DNA from 3 places in the Cupriavidus sp. SK-3 genome. Region 3 is predicted to be linked to each of the others. Evidence: predicted binding sites of a transcription regulator. Region 3 holds the regulator's gene; each other region holds the start of a gene.

Region 1 (5,534 bases), on a different contig from region 3:
GCTGCACCAGTTCGCCCGAGGCAATCAGGTAAATGCCATAGGTGAGTGCGCTGCCGAGCACCAGCGCGGCACCGAGCCACACGCCGCTGCCGCTCACGTCGAGATCATGCGCGAAAACCAGCACGATGCCTATATAGGCAAGCAGCAAGGACAGCCATTGCCGGGTGCTGATGCTGCGTTTGAACAGTACCGCGCTGGCCAGCAGCACGAAGGATGGCGTCAGAAACAGGATCAGCCGTTCCAGCCCGGCGGTGATGTACTGCAGCCCGAGGAAGTCGAGGAAGCTCGACAGGTAGTAGCCGATGATGCCAAGGAAGACGATGCGGCCACGGTCGGCCCAGGACAGCGCCGGCAACCGGCGCGACTGCCACCAGCCGATGGCCATGAACAGCGGCACGGCGAACAGCATGCGCAGGCTGATGACCATGACCGCGTCGACGTCGTAGCGGTACATCAGCTTGGCGACGATCGCCTTGCCGGAGAAGAGGATGGCGCCGACGGCGGCCACGGCAAGGCCGGCGCGCTGCGATGCCGGCTGGGCGGGAGACACGCTGCAGGTGCTGGAGAGCTGGGATGCGGACACGGGAAAGCCGGATAGAAGGGCCGCGTGCCGCCGGGGGCAAGGCGGACCGCTGAAGACGCGAGCCATTGTATTCGAAAAGAGTCAACTGCATCCGGCGGCCATTGCCCTGCGCGCGGCCGTTGGGCGATGTCACCTTCCTTGAGGAATCCCCCATGCAACGCACCCTCTGCTGACTGGCTCCGGTTTCGGCTGGATGATGGCGACGGCGCCGCTGGCAGGCATCCTGAAACTGCCGTAAGCTCGCCGCTCGGCGCGTGCGACACGTGCCCAATAAGAAGAACCAGGAGCATTCACTCATGACGGCAGTACCCCTTTCCCTCGTGTCCCCTCGCTTCGCCTTCCGCGGCAATCGTCCCGCGCCACGGACCGGCCAGCATGGCGCCCGTCCGCTGATGGCCGCCGTGGCCGCGGCGGCCGCACTCGCGGCCGGCTGGTTGCCCGGCGCCGCCAGCGCCGCGGATTTTCCCGCCAAGCCGATCCGCTTTATCGTGCCCTATGCCGCCGGCGGCACCACCGACCTGGTCGCGCGCACCGTCGGCCAGAAAGTAGCCGAGAAGCTCGGCCAGCCGGTGGTGGTGGAAAACCGCCCCGGAGCGGGCGGCAATATCGGCATGGAGGCGGTCGCCAAGGCCGCGCCGGATGGCTACACCATCGGCTTCGGCGCGATCTCGACCAATGCGCTCAACCCGCATATCTACAAGCACGTGCCATTCGATCCGCGCAAGGACTTCACCGCGGTGAGCCTGCTAGGCACCTCGACCATCGTGCTGGAAGTCAGCAACAGCCTGCCGGTGAAAACCGTGTCGGAACTGGTCAGCTATGCCAAGGCCCACCCCGGCCTGACCTACGCGACTGCGGGAACCGGCACGTCGATGCACCTGGCCGGCGCGATGTTCTCGCAGATGACGCAGGCCGGCCTGACCCATGTGCCATACAAAGGCAGCAGCCCGGCCATCAACGATATGCTGGGCGGCCATGTGCAGGTGATGTTCGACAACCTGCCCGCCTCGCTGCCGCACATCCAGGGCGGCAAGCTGCGCGCGCTGGCCGTGGCCGGCAAGAGCCGCTCGCCCGCCCTGCCGAATGTGCCGACGCTGGCCGAGGCCGGCCTGGCTGGCTACGCTGTCGAGCCGTGGTTCGGCGTGTACGGACCCGCCGGCATGCCCGCGCCGGTGGTGCAGGCGCTCAATGCCGCCTTCGTCGAGGCGCTGGGTAATGCGGACGTCAAGGACAAGCTGGTCCAGGCGGGCTTCAACCCGAAAGGCTCGAGCGCGGCGGAACTGCAGTCGCTGACGCTGTCCGAGTATGAGAAATTCGGCAAGGTCGCCAAGAGCGCCAGCATCTCGGTGGATTGAGCGGCGGGCCCCGCGCGCCGCCGGCCGGGACACTGCCGGGGGCGCGCGGCTTCGCATCCATTACAATCCGGCTGCACCGGGCCATCGCGCCCACTCCAGCCGCCTACCCGCCATGAAGCAAGATCCGCGTTTCCCCAAGCTGTACATCCTCGATCACCCGCTGATCCAGCACAAGCTCTCCCATATGCGCGACAAGGACACGTCCACGCGCACATTCCGCGAACTGCTGCGGGAGATCACGCTGCTGATGGGCTATGAAATCACGCGCAACCTGCCGCTCACCACGCGCCACATCGAGACGCCGCTGGTCGAACTGGATGCACCCGTGATCGCCGGCAAGAAGCTCACCATCGTGCCGGTGCTGCGCGCCGGCGTGGGCATGAGCGACGGCCTGGTCGAGCTGATTCCCTCGGCGCGCATCGGCCATATCGGCGTCTACCGAGATGACCAGCACCGCCCCGTGGAATACCTGGTTCGCCTGCCCGATGTGGAAGACCGCAGCTTTATCCTGTGCGATCCGATGGTCGCCACCGGCTACTCCGCCGCGCACGCGGTCGACGTGCTGAAGCGCCGCGGCGTCGCGGACGAAGCGATCACCTTCGTCGCGCTCGTGGCTGCGCCGGAAGGCGTGGAAGTGTTCCAGAAGGCGCATCCAGGCGTGAAGCTGTTCGTGGCCTCGCTGGATAGCCATCTGGACGAGCACGCCTACATCATTCCGGGCCTGGGCGACGCCGGCGACCGGCTGTTCGGGACCAAGAACTGAGCGTTCCCTTGAAAACGGCTCGAGCCGCGCTCTCTGCGCCCGGCTTGATCCGCCTCAACCCGCGCGGCGAGGGGTCTGCCTAGACTGGCGGCAACGGCACATGATCCGGTGTGCCGTGCCTGACCAGGGAGACCCAGATGGCAGCCTTGAAGATCCTGTTTACCACCGGCACCGGGCTGATGAGCCTCGGCGTCATTGGCTTCATCATCGGCATGGGGTGGTTCTTCACCCGGCTGTTCCTGCGCAAGATGCGGGAAGACGAGGCGGCGGCGCAACGCCGCTGAACCGGCCGCCGGCGCCTTCCGGCTTTCGCCTATTTCTTCTTGCCGGAACCCAGCAGGCTGCCCAGCACGCCACGGATCAGCTCGCGCCCGACTTGCGAGCCGACCGTGCGCGCCGCCGACTTGGCCATCGACTCCAGGATGGAATCGCCGCGCCCGGTCTTGCCGGTGCCCTTGGTCAGCCCGCCGAAGATCTCGCCCGCCTGGTCGAGCCAGCCGCCACCCTGCGCGGGTGCCTGCTCCGGCTGGCCTGCCGTGGGCGCTGGCGCGCCGTTGCCGGCGGTGGATGGAGATGACGCCGGCACGGCCGCCCGGCCCTTGAGTTTCTCGTAGGCCGACTCGCGATCGATCGCCTGCTCGTAGGTGCCGGCTACGAGCGACGCAGCCAGCAACTGCTTGCGCTCGTCATCGGTGATGGGGCCGATCCGGCTGCCGGGCGCCACTATCCAGGCACGTTCCGTCATGCCGGGAATGCCCTTGGCGTCGAGCAGCGACACCAGCGCCTCACCTACGCCGAGTTCCCCGATCGCCTTCTCCAGGTCCAGGCCAGGCTTGGCGCGCATGGTGGTCGCCGCCACCTTGACGGCCTTCTGGTCGCGCGGCGTAAAGGCGCGCAGCGCGTGCTGCACGCGGTTGCCAAGCTGCCCCAGCACGGTGTCGGGAATATCGACGGGATTCTGCGTGACGAAATACACGCCAACGCCCTTGGAGCGGATCAGGCGCACCACCTGCTCGATCTTGTCGAGCAGGCCCTTGGGCGCGTCGTTGAACAGCAGGTGCGCCTCGTCGAAGAAGAACACCAGCTTGGGCTTGTCGAGATCGCCGGCCTCGGGCAGCTTCTCGAACAGTTCCGACAGCAGCCACAACAGGAAGGTGGCGTAGAGCTTGGGCGAATTCAGCAGCTTGTCGGCGGCCAGGATATTCACCACGCCCTGCCCGTTCTCGGTCTGGATGAAATCATCCAGGTTGAGCATGGGCTCGCCGAAGAACGCATCGGCGCCTTGCGATTCCAGCGCCATCAGGCCGCGCTGGATGGCGCCGATCGAGGCTGCCGAGATATTGCCGTATTCGGTGGTGAACTGCCCGGCGTTGTCTCCCACGTACTGCAGCATGGCGCGCAGGTCCTTGGCGTCGAGCAGCAACAGCCCGCTGGCGTCGGCGATGCGGAATACCAGGTTGAGCACGCCCTGCTGGGTGTCGTTGAGGTCCAGCATGCGCGACAGCAGCAGCGGCCCCATATGCGAGACCGTCGCCCGCACGGGATGGCCCTTCTGCCCGAATACGTCCCACAGCGTGGTAGGGCAGGCGCCCCACACCGGCTCGGGCAGGCCCAGGTCCGCCAGGCGCGCCTTGAGCTTGTCGGAGAGCTTGCCCGGCTGGGAGATGCCGGTCAGGTCACCTTTGACGTCAGCCATGAAGACCGGCACGCCCAGCCGCGAAAAACCCTGGGCCAGGCTTTGCAGCGTCACGGTCTTGCCGGTGCCGGTGGCGCCGGTGATCAGGCCGTGCCGGTTGCCCATCTCGGGCAGCAGGGCAAGTTCGAGCTCGGCGTTCTTGGCGATGAGGATGGGTTCGGCCATGGTTTCTCAGGTTGGCAGGCAGCACAGCGGCATCGCCGCGACCGTCCCCGCCCGTGCGCCGCCCCCCGTGATCGCGGGACCGGCGGCGGCGGGGCCGCGTGATAAAATGCTGGGCTGATTATAGCCAGCCCCCAGGCCGGCTCACAGACACACAACACCATCCAGCCGTGCCGCCGATCACCCGTTGTTCGCCCGGCCCGGCCGGCGCGCGCCGTCAGGGCGCGCGCATCAAACGTTTTGCGCTTCGGAGAGAATCATGGCCGGTCACTCAAAATGGGCCAATATCAAACACAAGAAAGCCGCCGCTGACGCCAAGCGCGGCAAGGTCTGGACCCGCCTGATCAAGGAAATCACCGTCGCCGCGAAGCTCGGCGGCGGCGATGCCGATTCCAACCCGCGCCTGCGCCTGTCCATGGACAAGGCGATGGACGCGAACATGCCGAAGGACAACATCCAGCGCGCCATCCAGCGCGGCGTGGGTGGCCTGGAAGGCGCCAACTACGAAGAAATCCGCTACGAGGGCTACGGCCTGGCCGGCGCGGCCATCATCGTCGACTGCCTCACCGACAACCGTACCCGCACCGTGGCCGAAGTGCGCCATGCCTTCTCCAAGAACGGCGGCAACATGGGCACGGAAGGCTCGGTGGCATTCATGTTCACCCACTGCGGCCAGTTCCTGTTCGCCCCCGGCACCGCCGAGGACAAGCTGATGGAAGTCGCGCTGGAAGCCGGCGCCGACGATGTCGTCACCAACGACGACGAATCGATCGAAGTGCTGTGCCCGCCCAACGATTTCGCCACGGTCAAGGCCGCGCTGGAAGCCGCGGGTTTCAAGGCCGAGATGGCCGACGTCACGATGAAGCCGCAGAACGAAGTCAGCTTCTCCGGCGACGACGCCGTCAAGATGCAAAAGCTGCTCGACGCCCTGGAAAACCTGGACGACGTGCAGGAAGTCTTCACCAACGCGGTGAT
Region 2 (5,534 bases), on a different contig from region 3:
GCCATGGAAAGGCATTGCCGTGGCAGCAACTGCCAGGTGGAATCTTGGTGCGCCCGGCTGGGATCGAACCAGCAACCCCTGCCTTCGGAGGGCAGTACTCTATCCATTGAGCTACGGGCGCACAGGGTATGACGGGGTACTTCGCTGACAGCGCGCGAGTGCCGCTGCCGGAAAGTCGCATAGGATACCGTGTTTGTCCGCGGACGTCCATGTCCGGCTCAATCAGGGTGGCGTGGCGACGTCTCTTCCAAGCCGCTTTTGCCTCATGCCATAGGCCTTTGAGGCTATAATCGCGAGTTATTTGTGTAAAAACGGGGCTGCGCAACGTCCACATCAGGTCAGTGGACAGCGGTGGCGCACCCTGCTGGCTGGCCCCTTTGGGGACAGTTGACGCCGGATAACAGTCCGATGCACGCAATTGGCCAGGGGGAATTGGCCACCGAGCAAGCGGCCACATAAGCAGCCGATCGCGAGCGGCCACAGGTTTCCTGCAAATTGAGAGTTGAGTATGAGCGACGTCCACAACGCACACGACGAACACGAGTCTCCCATCAAGACCCCCAAGCAGCTGATCGCTGTGGTGATTGCCGCCTTCCTGGTGCCAATCATCGTGATCATCCTGCTGGTCAATTTTGTCGGACACGGCGCCAAGGAAGGCGCGGGCTCCACCGCTACCGTGGAAGCCGTCAATGACCGCATCAAGCCGGTCGCCTCGCTCGAACTGAAGGATCCGAATGCGGCGCGCGTCTTTAAGACGGGCGAACAGGTCTACAAGGAAGTCTGCGCCGCCTGCCACGCCACCGGTGCTGCCGGTGCGCCCAAGTACGGCACCGCCGGCGACTGGGCTCCGCGTATCGGCCAGGGCTTCACCGGCCTGCTGAACTCCGTGCTGCACGGCAAGGGCGCCATGCAAGCCCGCGCCGGCACCACCGCCGACGATTACAGCGACTACGAACTGGGCCGTGCCGTGGTCTACATGGCCGACGCCGGCGGTGCCAAATTCCCGGAGCCCGCAGCGCCCGCTGCCGCCGCTCCGGCTACCGCCGCCGCCTCGGATGCCGCTGCCGCGCCTGCCGCCGCAGCAGCCCCGGCAGCTCCCGCCGGTGCTGCACCGGCTGCCGCACCGGCTGCTGCTGCTGCAGCGCCGGCTTCCGCCGAAGTGGGCAAGAAGGTCTACGACCAGGTCTGCGCCGCCTGCCACGCCGCCGGTGTTGCCGGCGCGCCGAAGCTGGGCGACAAGGCTGCCTGGGCGCCGCGCCTGAAGGAAGGCATGGACGCCGTTCACGCCTTCGCCCTGAAGGGCAAGGGCGTGATGCCGCCGAAGGGCGGCTACGCCGGCCCGGACGCCGACGTGATCGCAGCGGTCGACTACATGGCCAACGCGTCAAAGTAACCGGCCGGAAATCATCCCGGGCCACCCACCACGGCGCAAGCGGTGGAACGGACCCGGAGAACAAAAAGCCCGCGGCACGCCGCGGGCTTTTTGTTTGCCTGTGCCAGGCGTCAGTGGCTCAGACCACGCGCGAGTAGCGCAATGGCGCCGGCAGCGGCGTACCTGTATCAGCGCCCGGGGTTCCCGCTGGTGCCACTGCCGGCACCGCGTCCGCAGCCCGCCGCGCGTCTTCACGCAGGAAGCCGTCGAAGACCATCGCCAGCCGGCGCACCAGCAAGCGGCCCAGCGGGGTCACTTCGATGCGGCCGGGCTCGCATCGCACCAGGCCTTCCCCGGCAAGCCGCGCCAGGTCCGCCATCTCGCCAGCGAAGTGCGCGGCAAAGTCGATGCGATGCCGGGCTTCCACCGCTGCAATATCGAGCACGCCGTTGCACATCAACGCGCCGATGACCTCGCGCCGCAAGTGATCTTCATCGCGCATGGCGAAGCCGCGCATCACCGGCAGCACGCCGCCGTCGAGCACGCGGTAATAGTCGTCCAGCGTGCGCGCATTCTGTACATAGCGGCCCGCCACCGCCCCGATCGACGAGACGCCAAATCCAAGCTGGTCATAGCCGGCGTGGGTGGAATAGCCCTGAAAGTTGCGCTGCAGCCGGCCCTCGCGCTGGGCCACGGCCAGCGCGTCGTCCGGCAGCGCGAAATGATCCATGCCGATGTAGACATAGCCCGCGGCGGTGAGCTGCTCGATGGTGCCGACCAGGATGTCGAGTTTTTCAGCGGGCGCCGGCAGCGCGCGCTCGTCGATGCGCCGCTGGGGCTTGAATACGTGCGGCAGGTGCGCATAGCTATACACGGAGAGCCGGTCCGGGCGCATCGCCAGCACTTGCTCCACGGTGGCGGCGAAGCGCGCCGTGGTCTGGTGCGGCAGGCCGTAGATCAGGTCCATGCTGACCGAGCGGAAGCCGAGCCGGCGCGCGGCGTCGACCACTGCCCGGGTTTCGGCCTGCGATTGCACGCGGTGGATCGCTTGCTGCACCTCGGCGTCGAAATCCTGCACGCCCAGGCTGATGCGGTTGAAGCCGAGTTCGGCCAGCAGCGCCATCTGCGCGTCGCCGATCCGGCGCGGGTCGATCTCGATGGAGTGCTCGCCCTCGGGCAGCAGGTTGAAATGCTGGTGCAAGGCATCCATCACGCGGCGCATCTCCGCCGGGTCGAGGAAGGTCGGCGTACCGCCGCCCCAGTGCGATTGCACCACCTCGCGCCGCGCGCCGAGTTGTTGCGCCACCAGCGCCATCTCGCGCGCCAGGTAATCCACATAGCGGGCGCTGCGGCGATGGTCTTTGGTAATGATCTTGTTGCAGCCGCAGTAGTAGCAGATGTTCTCGCAAAACGGCACATGCACATAGAGCGACAAGGGCGGCTGCCGGCCGGCATCCACGCCGGCGCTGGCCGCGCATTCGGCCAGTGCCTGCCGGTAGTCCTGCTCGCCAAAGCCGCCATGGAAGCGGTCCGCCGTGGGATAGGAGGTGTAGCGCGGGCCGTTGATGTCCATGCGGCCGGCCAGCTCGCGGAAGTCCGACAAGGCATGCCGGTCCGGTGCCGAGGCGGCGCGCCCCGGTTGCTTGCTCTTGCAGGCGGCGCCGCAATTGCCGGAGCAGGTGTTCGGTGGACTGGCAAGGGAAACGGGGACGGATGCGGTGGCGCGGGTGAGCTCAGCCATGGGGCGGCCTTCGTGGTGGACTGGATGGCTCATCGTAGTGGGGGCCGCTCCTGCGCGCGTTGACCGGCATCAAGTCGTGGCCCATGACACCAGGGCCCTTGGCCGGCCACCAGCGGCCAGGCCGTCACAAGCGTGCGCCGCGTCATGCCAGCGTCACCTGGACCGGATAGGCTGCCCCGCGCTTGCCGGCTTTCCATCCACCAGCTCAATCCGTCCCTTCGGCCCCCATGCACGCTTCTCCCCTGATTGCGCAGGCGCATTGCGCGCCACAAATGCCGCGCCGCCGCCTGCTGGCTGCCCTCGGCAGCGCTCTGCTGGCGCCCGCCACGTTGCTGGCGCAGGCACCCCCGCGACGCCCGCTGGTGATTGGCCACCTGGTGGATCGCGGCGGCGCGCAGGCCGATCTCGCGCGCGACTACCTGGCCGGCGCCAAGGTCATGTTCGACGCGGCCAACGCCGGCGCGCGCGATCCGCGCGTGGTGCACGTGGTGCGGGAAGTCGAAACCGATCCGCGCGCTGCCACCGCGCAGGCGCTGTCGCTGGTCGACGGCGAGCGCGCCGAACTCCTGTTCGGTCCCAGCGACGCCTTGTTGCCGGTGCTGGCCGCCTCTCCCGAGCTGGCCCGGCGCGGCGTGCAGATCGTTGCGCCCTTATCGGGGCTGTCGCTCGCGGCCGATCATGTCTGGTACACGCGGGCCGACTACCGCGCCGAACTGGATGCGGCGATTCACCAGTTGCGCAGCTACGGGCTCAAGCAGCTGGCGTTGGCCGTGGCGCCGGATTTCGCTGCAGGAAGCCTGGCCGCCGGCACGCCGTGGCGGCGCCAGCTGGAGCAGGAGCCTGGCCTGCAAGCGCTGACGCTGGAAGCCGGCAAGGGCAGCGACGGCGGCGCGGCGGCGGCGCGCATCGCCGCGGCGCGCCCGGCGGCGGTGATCGTGGCCGGCGACACGCTGGCCTACGGCAATCTCGGCCGTGCGCTGGCCGCGCGGGGGTGGTACGGCTTCCTGGTGGGCTTGTCCGCGGTCAACCCGCTGGCGGCGCGCGAGATTCTCGGCGCCGGCTATAACGGCGGCATCGTGCTGACGCAGATTGCGCCAGGTCCGCAGGACCTGACCCTGCGCGTGGTCAAGGAGCACGTGGGCCGGATGAAGCAGTTCCTGGACGAGCCCGCTTCACCCGCCACGCTGGCTGGCTACATCGGCGCGGCCTGGCTGGTGCGGGCTGCGTTGTCTGCGCCGCGCGCCGCCACGCCGGCCGACCTGCGGCGTGCCCTGCAGGCCCGCGTCGATGTGGGCGATTTCGTGCTGGATTTCACGCATGGCTCGCGCGGCTCGCAATACGTGCAGCTCGCGGCGATGGGCAGCGCAACGGCCCGCTGAATGGTAGCGGCCGCGCACTAGCTGCCGCTCAGGCTCGTGGCAGCACGATCCGCACGCGCAGCCCGCCCTCCGGCCGGTTGGCCAGGCTCAGTTCGCCACCGTGGCGCGAGACGATATCCGCGGCGATCGACAGGCCCATGCCGACCCCGCCGGTGGCGCGGTTGCGCGAGGATTCGAGCCGGTAGAACGGCTCCAGCACGCGCGCCATTTCTTCCGGCGGAATGCCGGGGCCGTCGTCGCAGACGTCGATGACCACGCGCTCGGCGCTGTCGGCCAGCGCGATGCGCGCGCTGCCGCCGTAGCGGTGCGCGTTTTCCACCAGGTTGACCACGGCGCGGCGCAATTCGGCCGGATAGGCCAGCAAAGGCTCAGCGCCGCCGGACAGGCTGACGTCCTGGCCAATCTCCGTGGCGTCGTCCACCACCGCCTGCAACAGGGCATGCACATCCACGCGCTGGCGCGGCGCGGCGGCGCCGTCGCGCTCGCGCAGGTAATACAGCGTGGCATCGATCAGCCCGTTCATCTCGGCGAGGTCCTGGCGCAGGCGATAGCGCACCTGGTTGTCGTCGACCCCTTCGATACGCAGGCTCATGCGCGTGAGCGGCGTGCGCAGGTCGTGGGACACCGCGGCCAGGAAACGCGATTGCTGCGCCAGCTGGGTGCGGATGCGCTGCTGCATATGATTGAAGGCTTTGGCGGCGTCGCGGGCCTCGGCCGGGCCGCTGTCCTCGTCCAGCGGCGGCGCGTGCACGTCCTGGGCCAGCCGGCTGGCGCTGCTGGCAAGGCGCTGGACGGGCCTGGCCAGCAGGCGCGCTCCCACCCACGACGCAGCCACGATGGCCGCAAGCTGGAACAGCAGCCCCAGCCGGGGCGGGCCAAAGCCACGGCTGCCGCGCGGCCGGCGTGGCGGCGGCGGACCGCCTTGGCTGCTGCCCGCGCCCGCTTCGGCGCCGGACGGGGGGACTCCCCCGCGGCCTGGTTCGCCCGGCGGTGGGGGCGGAGGCTCGTCGCCGGGGACGAGAGTGAATCCGCTGTGCCCGGG
Region 3 (5,534 bases):
AGGGACGGAGCGGGTCAATTCGCCAGCATCGGACACATCGGCAGCGCCAGCGCCGCCCGCAGCCTCCTCGCCGGCCTCGCTTTCACCCCCGCCGGCCTCCGCGAACGCTTCTTCGTCGCTTCCGGCCGGCAAAGCGGGCACAGTGCCCAGTGCCTCGAAATCTATGGGCTCCTGGTTCAGCAGCGCGGCTTGCGTCTGCGCCTGGACATCCTCCAGCGGCGGCAACTCGTCTAGCGTGCGCAGGCCAAGATCATCAAGGAAGTTCTTGGTGGTGGCGTACAAGGCCGGCCGGCCCGGCACGTCGCGGTAGCCGATCACCTCGATCCAGCTACGGTCCTCGAGCTTCTTCACGACTTCGGTGCTCACCGCAACACCGCGGATTTCCTCGATATCGCCCCGGGTGACCGGCTGCCGGTAGGCGATGATCGCCAGCGTCTCCATGACCGCGCGGGAATATTTCGGCGGCTTTTCAGGATTCAGCCGGTCCAGGTATTCGCGCATGACGGGGCGGCTCTGAAAGCGCCAGCCGCTGGCCAGCGCCACGAGTTCCACGCCGCGCTGCTCCCAGTCGCGGCGCAACTCTTCCAGCAGCACCCGAATGGTGTCGGCACCGACGTCGTCGGCAAAAAGCCGGCGCAAGTCATTGACGCGCAAGGGTTCCTGCGCACAGATCAGCGCGGTCTCGAGGACGATCTTCGCCTCTTGGGTATTCATGTGATTGCGTGCAGCCTGTCTTTGCACCTGCGCCCCGGACAAACCCGGACGCACTGGAGATTGCGGGTTCAGCGGTTGGAATTGCCACCGCCATCTGACCGCGCAGCCAACCGCAATGCTTGATGCATGCAGTCGTGCGCTTTCTTTTTTGCATCGGGTGCCGGACCTGCCCGGCAGAAGATCGCCCGGCCACCGGCTATACCTGCCGGTCGACGGAGCCCTTGCGTCGCGCCTTCCCCCTGATGTGGCGGACCTGTCCGGCACGACGTCCGTCGCTCCGGGTGCAAGAAAAATACGGATATCGGGCCTGCTTGGCCTATTTCACCCCGCCCTGCCGTGGCTGGTCTTTTGAACCAAATAATCTTTTGAACCGGACGGCGGATTGGGAACGGTCCCTGGCGGTAATACGTGCTCGAGGGTTCCTGGCATGCATCCCCGAGTGCGAATGCTACCTGACGATGCCACGATGAAATACGCTGCGCGATATCGCTGTTCTTGCGATTGTATGGCATTCCCTGGCAAACCTGCAACCGATTCACACAGGCATCCGCCCGACAAAGTGCGCAATGCGCCATGAAGCGGCGTATCAGAAGACCAGACAGAAGCCGTGCGCAGCCAGCGTCTCTGGCAAAAGCAGCGCGCGCGCCACCCCGACGACACCAAAGGCAGTCACTGCCAAACCGGCAACAGTACGTACCGCCGGGCGGCGCGACCACTGCCTGAGGTAGCCGGACAGGCCCGAGATAACCAGCAGGTTTGGCAAAGTGCCCAGCCCGAACACGGCCATCACCAGCGCTCCCGAAGGGGCGTTCCCGGCCAGCAGCGCCATCGCCAGGGCGCCATAGACCATGCCGCATGGTACCAGTCCCCAGGCCAGCCCCATGCCGTAGCGGCGCAGCAGCCGCCCCTGCGGCAGGCCCAAGGGCGCCAGGCGCACGCCGGCGGCGGCAAGAAAACGGAGCAAACCGCCAGCGCCGCGCGCGGCAAACCGCTCCAGCCAGCCAGCCCCCACGACGCGCCCACGCAACATCCATAATCCCGACATGACCAGCATCATGCTGCCGATCCCGAACAGCCAGCGCTGCAGCGGCAGGTACTGGGCCTTCCAGACACCGGCGCCCAGGGTACCCAGCAACGCGCCCAACAGCGCATACATGCTCAGCCGCCCGGCATGCATCACCAGGAGTTCGAGCAGCCAGTGGCCCGGCCGGCGCAGGATGATGGCCGGCACACGGGCCGTGCCGCCCTGCTCGGCGGCAAGTGCAATCCCGCCGCACATGGCCGCGCAATGCACACCGCCCAGCAAAGCCAGGGTAAAAACGCTGAAGAGCACGCCTACGGTCAACTTCTCCTCCCAATCACATCCCCTGGCGCGGTAAAATGCGCCCTACGCGCCCCCGCGACTTCAAGAGGCGCTATCAACATGAAGCCCAGCGCCCGCGCACATCCGCGCAATCGCAAATCATGACGACGGGCACGGCAGGCGGCGCCACGCAGATGGCAGGCCCCGCCAGACCCGCGCCAGGCTAATGTGGATAGCGCTTCCAACCGACAGCTCTCAACGTCAAGCTTTCAACTCAATGCGCCTGCCACACGCGCTTGAGTGATTGCGCTAAACCGACAGGCCCCAATTGCTAACATCCATTCCCATTACCGAGATGTCGCCCCGCTGCTCCACTTGCTCGCTGGGACAGCTCTGCCTGCCCGTCGGCATGTCGCAGCAGGACCTCGAAAAAATGGATTCGCTGGTGCAGGAGCGCGTGCGCGTACGCAAGGGCGAGACCCTGTACCGCCTCGGCGATCCGCTCACCGCCGTCTATGCGATCCGCTTCGGCACGCTCAAAACCCACCTGACGATGGAAGATGGCCGCTCGCAGATCACGGGCTTCCACCTCCCCGGCGAAGTCGTCGGGCTCGACGGCCTTGGCGAAATGCAGCACGCATCCGACGCCACCGCCCTTGAGGATACCGAAGTTTGCGTGGTGCGCTTCGGCGACCTCCAGTCGCTGTCCGGTGCGCTCCCGTCGTTGCAACATCAGTTCATGCGGCTGATGAGCAAGGAAATCTCGCAGGACCAGGTGATGCTGATCACGCTGGGCTCGATGCGCGCCGAAGAGCGGCTTGCCGCCTTCCTGATCAACCTTTCGGAGCGCCTCTCCGCGCGCGGCTATTCGGCCTCCGAGTTCGTGCTGCGCATGAGCCGCGAGGAGATCGGCAGCTACCTCGGGCTCAAGCTCGAAACCGTCAGCCGCCTGTTCTCCCGTTTTGCGGAAGCCGGGCTGATCCAGATCCGCCAGCGGCACGTCAAGCTGGTCGACATGACAGGCATCAAGCAGATCATCAACAAGTCCTGCTAGTCCGGCGGGCATCGACCGGCCGCGCGGAGTTTCCCGGCTCCCGCGGCATTGGCAGCCGCCTTGCCCTCCTTGCGCGGCGCCAATGCCACGCCGCGCCGGCCCGGCCACGACACTCCTGCTCCGCCGCCCGCTGCCCCGCAGCGCGAAGATGCGCATCGCGCTCACTCCAGTTCGTCTGTCTCCGCCAGCCGCGTGGGCATGGTGTAAAGCGTCAGGCCGCTCGACAACGAACAAAGCGCCCACGCGACCAGGAAGCCCACGGTGTAAACCGCCTCCCGCGACGCCTCGACCGGCTGTCCGAAGAAGCGCAGATCGCCGGGATCGACCATCGAAAACACCAGGGCGGTCGTCAGCCCGGCTACCAGGAAGCCGGGCCATAGCACCCACATCAGCCAGCGCAGTCTCATGGTCACCTCGCCTGCGCCGTGGCCGGCTCAGCCTGCCGCCCGATACCCGTCTTCTCGACCACCAACCCGTGCCGCGATACGCCATCGACAACGGGCGGGTCCGGGTGCGTCATGGCCAGCCAGATCGTGACCCCGCAGGCCACCATCGCCAGCAAGGGCCCGCTCATCAGCAGCCATGGCCAGGGCTCCTTCCACCAGGGATTGCTTTGCTGCATCATCAAGCCTCCTCCAGATTTCTCGGTTCAAAGATTGCGCGGCACGATGAAGCTGGTGCCCTGGCTGATTTCCGCGCCGCCCCCACTGTCGTCTCCTGTCGCAGTGACTGTCACCTGGATCTTGTGGGTGCCCTGGCCAGCGGCTTCGATCGGCACGCGCACGCGAATCGGAATCAGGCGGTTTGAGGTGGGCTCGAGATTGCCGGCAGCGTGATCGTATTCCACAGCCAGGCCCTTCAGGTCATCACTGTCCGCGCGAATGGCCACATGCATCGGCGCCTCGGTCGTGTTGATCAGTTGCAGGCGATAGACGTTCTCGATCCAGCGTCCCTCCACTTCCCTGCCCAGCGCGCCGCGGTCGCGGATGATATCGACCTTGAGCGGCGTGCGCATGGCCAGCGACACCGTGAAGCCGGCAACCAGGACCAGCCAGATCACCGAGTACACCACCGTGCGCGGCCGGAACAGACGCTTGCGCGCCTCTGCCTCCGGCAGCACGCTGCGCATGGCGTTCTCCGACGTGTAGCGGATCAGCCCGCGCGGATACGCCATCTTGTCCATGACCTGATTGCAGGCGTCGATGCAGGCGCCGCAACCGATGCAATCGTACTGCAAGCCGTCGCGAATATCGATGCCGGTGGGACAGACCTGCACGCAGATGCTGCAGTTCACGCAATCGCCCAGGCCGGCGGCCTGGTGATCCACCTTGCGCGAGCGGCTGCCGCGCGGCTCGCCGCGGCCCACGTCATACGTCACCACATACGTGTCGCGATCGACCATCACGCTCTGGAAGCGTGCATAAGGACACATGTACTTGCACACCTGCTCGCGCATGAAGCCGGCGTTGCCCCAGGTGGCGAAGGCGTAGAACAGCATCCAGAACGTTTGCCACGGCCCCAGCGACAGGCTGAGCACGTGGCCGCCCAACTCGCGAATGGGCGAAAAGTACCCTACGAAGGTAAAGCCGGTCCATAGCGCGATCACGATCCAGAGCGTGTGCTTGGTGGCCTTGAGCCGCAGCTTGCGCGCGCTCCACGGATCGCCATCCAGGCGGATGCGGGCAAAGCGATCGCCTTCCACATGCCGCTCGATCCACATGAAGATTTCTGTGTACACCGTCTGCGGACAGGCATAGCCGCAGAACAGGCGACCCGCGATCGCCGTGAACAGGAACAGCGAGAGCGCAGAAATCACCAGCAGCACGGACAGGTAGATCACATCCTGCGGCCAGAGCACCAGGCCGAAGATGTAGAACTTGCGCGCGCCGAGATCGAACAGCATGGCCTGGCGGCCGTTCCATTGCAGCCAGGGCATGCCATAGAAGAACAGCTGGGTCAGGACCACCATCCAGACCCGCCAGCTCGAGAACGCCCCTGTGACCGAGCGCGGATAGATCTTGCGGCGGACTTCGTACAGGGTTTCATCCGAGGTTTCCCCATCCCCCGTGGCGGATGCGGGCGCCCGCAGAGGCCCCCAGGCGGCTCCGTGCTTTCTCAGCGGTTCCGGTTCCGGGGCATTCATGGGCGATCACCCCCAGCGGCACGCAGGCTCCCTACGCAGGCGTCGCGGTTCATTGCCCGCTCCCTGCGGGGGCTGCCCCATTGTTCGACAGTCCCCAGACATAGGCCGTCAGCATGCGGATGCGCTCCGGCGTCAGGATTTCCTCGTGTGCCGGCATGTGGTTGTTGTGACCCTTCAGGATGGCGTCGACGATGTTTGCCTCCGAACTGCCATACAGCCAGACCTTATCCGACAGGTTGGGCGCACCGAGCGCCTGGTTGCCCTTGCCGGAAGAACCATGGCAGGCCGCGCACGTGGACTTGAATGTGCTCTCGCCACGC

The links. The regulator FNR, encoded in region 3, switches genes on or off when oxygen is low (the NO sensors DNR and NnrR bind a similar motif). The targets are predictions, from matches to a motif close to TTGATNNNNATCAA.
Region 1: CF70_RS34390 (DUF3149 domain-containing protein) is a predicted target of FNR. The motif match lies at 2,746-2,759, and genes of this name have one in related genera.
Region 2: hemN (oxygen-independent coproporphyrinogen III oxidase) is a predicted target of FNR. The motif match lies at 3,173-3,186, and genes of this name have one in related genera.

The regions. Positions count from the first base shown of each region.
Region 1 is NZ_JFJV02000018.1:27,913-33,446, reverse strand. It holds gene CF70_RS01380 (DMT family transporter) at 1-583, opposite strand, end outside; gene CF70_RS01375 (Bug family tripartite tricarboxylate transporter substrate binding protein) at 976-1,938, shown strand; gene upp (uracil phosphoribosyltransferase) at 2,051-2,701, shown strand; gene CF70_RS34390 (DUF3149 domain-containing protein) at 2,839-2,985, shown strand; gene CF70_RS01365 (helicase HerA-like C-terminal domain-containing protein) at 3,015-4,562, opposite strand; gene CF70_RS01360 (YebC/PmpR family DNA-binding transcriptional regulator) at 4,819-5,534, shown strand, end outside.
Region 2 is NZ_JFJV02000264.1:50,889-56,422, reverse strand. It holds tRNA gene CF70_RS28300 (tRNA-Arg) at 46-121, opposite strand; gene CF70_RS28295 (c-type cytochrome) at 509-1,393, shown strand; gene hemN (oxygen-independent coproporphyrinogen III oxidase) at 1,512-2,945, opposite strand; gene CF70_RS28285 (ABC transporter substrate-binding protein) at 3,341-4,492, shown strand; gene CF70_RS28280 (ATP-binding protein) at 4,521-5,534, opposite strand, start outside.
Region 3 is NZ_JFJV02000194.1:9,844-15,377, reverse strand. It holds gene scpB (SMC-Scp complex subunit ScpB) at 1-714, opposite strand, end outside; gene CF70_RS18845 (sulfite exporter TauE/SafE family protein) at 1,301-2,059, opposite strand; gene fnr (fumarate/nitrate reduction transcriptional regulator Fnr) at 2,346-3,071, shown strand; gene CF70_RS18835 (hypothetical protein) at 3,233-3,478, opposite strand; gene CF70_RS18830 (FixH family protein) at 3,481-3,696, opposite strand; gene ccoG (cytochrome c oxidase accessory protein CcoG) at 3,721-5,214, opposite strand; gene ccoP (cytochrome-c oxidase, cbb3-type subunit III) at 5,264-5,534, opposite strand, start outside.